Regions from separate parts of the Klebsiella grimontii genome, predicted to be linked through region 2. Evidence: predicted binding sites of a transcription regulator. Region 2 holds the regulator's gene; the other holds the start of a gene.
The links. Region 2 encodes Fur, which represses iron uptake genes when iron is present. Its sites were predicted from a motif close to ATAATAATGAGAACNACTATCAA; they were not measured.

Region 1 (2,398 bases), 580 kb from region 2:
GGTCTCGGCAAAGCGCTGTTTCAGCGTGACGAAGACTTTGTTGATCTCTTTATCGTTATAGGCCCAATCCGGGGCGGTGCTGCGGGCGCGGTCATAGCGGTTGCTGCTGCCATCGGTATTCCAGCGCGGCAGACCGCCCCATGTCGGGCTATTCACGTCGATACGCTGATACTCGTAGCCGGCGGATAAAGCGGTCGATGTACCGAGATCGGCATCAAGAATGCCGGAGAAGAACGTTTTTTCGCTGTTGTAGCGATCCAGCCACGAGTCATTGTTTTGATAACCCGCGATAATGCGCGCCCTTACGCTGCCATCGTCAGTCAGCGGGCTTTGCATATCCGCAACGTAGCGCTGCTTATCCCAGCTGCCATACTCCGCCGAGACCTCTCCCTTGAACTCCCGGCTGGTCGCGTGCTTGCGGATCATATTGATCGACGCAGCAGGATTGCCGGTACCGGTCAGCAGGCCGTTAGCGCCGCGCACGACCTCAACCCGTTCGAAGAGAGCCATATCGGAAAGCGCGTCGCCCAGATTCCAGCGGGATTCAAACCAGGTCGGAATGCCATCGACCATATAGTTGTCTATCTCAAAACCGCGGGAGTAGTAACTGGTGCGGTCGGAATCCGCCTGGCTGCCGCTGATCCCCATGGTATGCTCCATCACACCGCCCAGGGTTTGTAGCTGTTGATCCTGCATCCGCTGCCCGGTGATGATGCTGACCGACTGCGGAATATCGCGCTGGGCCATCTCCATTTTGGTCCCGGCTGAGGTGGTTCTGACGCTGTAGTCCTGTTCTTGTGTATCCGACGCGCTATCTGAGGAACCTTCTACAATGATAGTGTCTTCGGCGGCGCCGGCTGCCTGGCTAAGGTTTGGAAACAGCGCCAGCGCTATGCCTACAGCAAGCAGGGACGGCGCGGTTCGCCCATCCCGGGAATTGGTGGAGAGAGACATCATAAACCCTTGATCATTCAATAGTTGTTATTCGCTGCGGCGCTATGGCCTCGGTCGATTGTCAGCGCACTGCTTTTATTGTGAATACAAATGAGAAATATACGCATTAATATTTAATGTGTAAACAAGGGTAAAAATAGCGGTCCGCAGGCCGCTTTCGCGAGCGCGGCACCGCATGCCGCTGAGAAACGCTTAATCCGTCAGCAGCTAAGCGCTTAGTCGCGTAAGAAAAAACGCATTCAGGTTGAAAGAGGGGGAGTAACTCGCTCATACTCTTAGGGGAATCCTGTGCATCCGCGTTTACCTGCAGAGGCAGGCCAGAGCACGGTATAAAAATTATTAAGGAATCAGTCATGGCAGAAGAAACGATTTTCAGCAAAATCATTCGCCGGGAGATCCCGTCGGATGTGGTTTATCAGGATGAGCTCGTTACCGCTTTTCGCGACATCTCTCCGCAGGCGCCAACCCATATTCTAATCGTTCCCAATATCCTGATTCCCACCGTCAACGATGTGACCGCAGAGCATGAGCTTGCCCTGGGACGCATGATGACCGTTGCGGCGAAAATCGCCCGCGACGAGGGGCTTGCCGACGATGGCTATCGCCTGATCGTCAACTGCAATCGCCACGGGGGCCAGGAGGTCTACCATATCCATATGCACCTGCTGGGCGGCCGTCCATTAGGCCCGATGCTGGCTCATAAAGGTTAACATCCATGCGCGCAGCCCATTTCGGCGCACTTCTGGCCGTGACGTTACTGGCCGGGTGCGGTTCGCATCCGGAAATTCCGGTCAGCGATCGGCAAAGTCTGGTGATGGAATCAAACGTACTGGCGGCGGGAATTAGCGCTGAAGTACCGACGGTGACCGCATCCGAGATTCAAGCGACGGCGACCACCAGATTGTTTAATGAACGCCAGGTGCCGGTGACCGTGCATTATCGCTTTTTCTGGTATGACGCCAGGGGGCTGGAAATGCATCCGCTGGATCCGGCGCGCAGTATAACGGTTCCGGCGCACTCTTCCGTTACGCTGTATGGCAGCGCCAATATTCTGGGGGCGCACAAAGCCCGACTTTATCTTTATCTGTAAGAGGTAATCGTAATGATTAAACTATGTCGCTATGCATTAGTTACCGCACTGGCGATATTCCTTGCCGGATGCGTGGGGCAACGTCAAGAACCCGCTCCCGTTGAGGAAGCGCAGCCGAAGCCGCAGCAGCCGGTTCAGCCGCAGCCGACTGTGCCGACTATTCCCGCGATCCCTACGCAGCCGGGGCCGATTGAACACGGCGAGCAGCCAGCTCAGCCCGCGCCGCGCGTACGTCACTTTGACTGGAGTTCCGCGGTGCAGCCGATGATCGGGCAGATGCTGCAGGCCAGCGGCGTGAATGCGGGGAGTATTTTGCTGGTCGACAGCGTCAATAACCGCACCAACGGCACCCTG
Region 2 (2,398 bases):
TGATGTTCACGACATTGCCAAAAGCAGCAAAGAGGATCTGGAAGCTCACGATATCCTGCTGCTCGGCATTCCGACCTGGTACTACGGCGAAGCCCAGTGCGACTGGGACGATTTCTTCCCGACGCTGGAAGAGATCGATTTCAACGGCAAACTGGTCGCGCTGTTTGGCTGTGGCGATCAGGAAGACTATGCTGAATACTTCTGCGATGCGCTGGGTACCATCCGCGACATCATCGAACCGCGCGGCGCAACTATCGTTGGCCACTGGCCGACCGCGGGCTACCATTTTGAAGCGTCTAAAGGCCTGGCCGATGACGATCACTTTGTTGGCCTGGCCATTGACGAAGACCGTCAGCCAGAATTGACTAACGAACGCGTGGAAAAATGGGTAAAACAGATTTCTGAAGAGCTGCACCTTGAAGAAATCAAGAATGCCTGAGTCTAAACGGCGAAATCATCAGATTTCGCCGAATTGATAGATAAAAGCAATCAAAGTTATAGCTACAAGTTTTTAACTTTTAATCACATATCTGTACAATGTCCTCTGATTTAACGGGGTCGCGTGAAGCACTTTGTAGCGAGTGCCTCGTTTTTGACAGCATACAAGGCCCGATGCTTGCAGTTTTCATTTCACCATGGCAGTTCTATAATGAGACGCATTACATCGGGTGATTCTCTGTATTACTTCCGCTGATGGAAGTAGATCGTTTAGCAACAGGACAGATTCCGCATGACTGACAACAATACCGCATTAAAGAAAGCTGGCCTGAAAGTGACGCTTCCGAGATTAAAAATCCTGGAAGTGCTGCAAGGACCGGATAACCATCATGTCAGTGCGGAAGACTTATACAAACGCCTGATTGATATGGGTGAAGAGATTGGCCTGGCCACCGTCTACCGCGTACTGAACCAGTTCGACGACGCCGGTATCGTCACCCGTCATAATTTTGAAGGCGGTAAATCCGTTTTTGAACTGACGCAGCAGCATCATCACGATCACCTGATTTGCCTCGACTGCGGCAAAGTGATCGAATTTAGCGATGATTCCATCGAAGCGCGCCAGCGTGAAATTGCCGCAAGGCACGGTATTCGTCTGACCAACCACAGCCTGTACCTGTACGGACACTGTGCGGAAGGCGACTGCCGCGAAGATGAACATGCCCACGACGCGGCAGAGAAATAATCACCGCATCGTATACCGCCAAAAGCCAACCTGAAGGTTGGCTTTTTTTTGCCCGGAATTTGCCGCCTCTTTCTCTCGCGCTGCAATACGTTTACTGTCAGTGCATCCTGAGGTGTACGGAGAGTCGACATGGAGCTTCGCCAGCTACGCTATTATGTGCGCATTATTGAAACCGGCAGTATGGGCCGCGCCGCGCTTGACCTGAATATCGGCGTCTCCGCGCTGAGCCAACAGATGGCGCGCCTGGAGAACGAACTCGCCATCCGTCTGCTGCAGCGGACATCGCGCGGCGTAATGCCGACCAGCGCTGGTCTCGCCTTCTACTCCCAGGCGCAGCTGGCGCTGCGCCACGCCGACGATGCGGTTCTCGCCGCGCGCGAGGCGCGCCTTTCCGGCCACGTCAGCGTCGGTATGGCCCCCAGCACCGCCTCTGTACTGGGGGTACCTTTTATTCACGCGATGCGCGAAAGCTATGCCGACGTCCGCCTGCATTTGGTCGAGAGCCTCTCCGGTAATCTGGAACGCATGATCAACACCCGCCAGCTTGATTTAGCTATCGTGTTCCAGAAGGAGAAGCTTGCGCGCTGGAGCGCCAGGCCGATTCTCGAAGAGCGTCTGTTTCTGATTGGCACCCATGACGTGCTGGCCCCCCTTCCCGAAGCGAGCATCTCGCCTGGCCAACTGGCCGCTATCCCGCTGATAATGCCAAGCCTGGGGCATGGCCTGCGCGGCAGGCTGGAGGCGATCTGCCAGGAGCACGCCCTGAGCGTCGATGTGGTGGCTGAAATCGACGGTCTGGCCCTGCTGATGCGCGCCGTCCGCGACGGACTGGGCGCCACGCTGCAGCCGGGGGCGGCGATTTCCCATCTCGACGGCGAGTCCCTGAGAGTGATCGGCGTCGAGAATCCGATACTCAGTCGGCCAAACTTTCTCGTCAGCCTTTCCGATGATGAACTGACCCCAGCGGGCCTTGCCGCGCGGGTGATACTGGCGAAAGTCATGCGTCAGCTCGTGGAGTCAGGCCGCTGGCCCGGCGCCAGCCTTTACGCGCACTAAACCCCCCTTTAGCAATACGCCATAGCGTCCTTACGGCCAAAACGAATACATTTCCATTACAAATTTAACAATCAAGCAAAGCGTAATGGAGCCAAAAATGGTGGATGTACTGGTGATTGGCGGCGGCAATGCCGCGCTATGCGCCGCATTAACCGCCCG

Region 1: the regulator Fur is predicted to act here: its motif matches at 1,039-1,061, upstream of fhuE (ferric-rhodotorulic acid/ferric-coprogen receptor FhuE).

The regions. Positions count from the first base shown of each region.
Region 1 is NZ_CP169721.1:3,427,139-3,429,536, reverse strand. It holds gene fhuE (ferric-rhodotorulic acid/ferric-coprogen receptor FhuE) at 1-954, opposite strand, end outside; gene hinT (purine nucleoside phosphoramidase) at 1,308-1,664, shown strand; gene ACE3MN_RS16205 (YcfL family protein) at 1,670-2,044, shown strand; gene lpoB (penicillin-binding protein activator LpoB) at 2,057-2,398, shown strand, end outside.
Region 2 is NZ_CP169721.1:4,003,470-4,005,867, forward strand. It holds gene fldA (flavodoxin FldA) at 1-439, shown strand, start outside; gene fur (ferric iron uptake transcriptional regulator) at 731-1,183, shown strand; gene tcuR (tricarballylate utilization LysR family transcriptional regulator TcuR) at 1,313-2,239, shown strand; gene tcuA (FAD-dependent tricarballylate dehydrogenase TcuA) at 2,337-2,398, shown strand, end outside.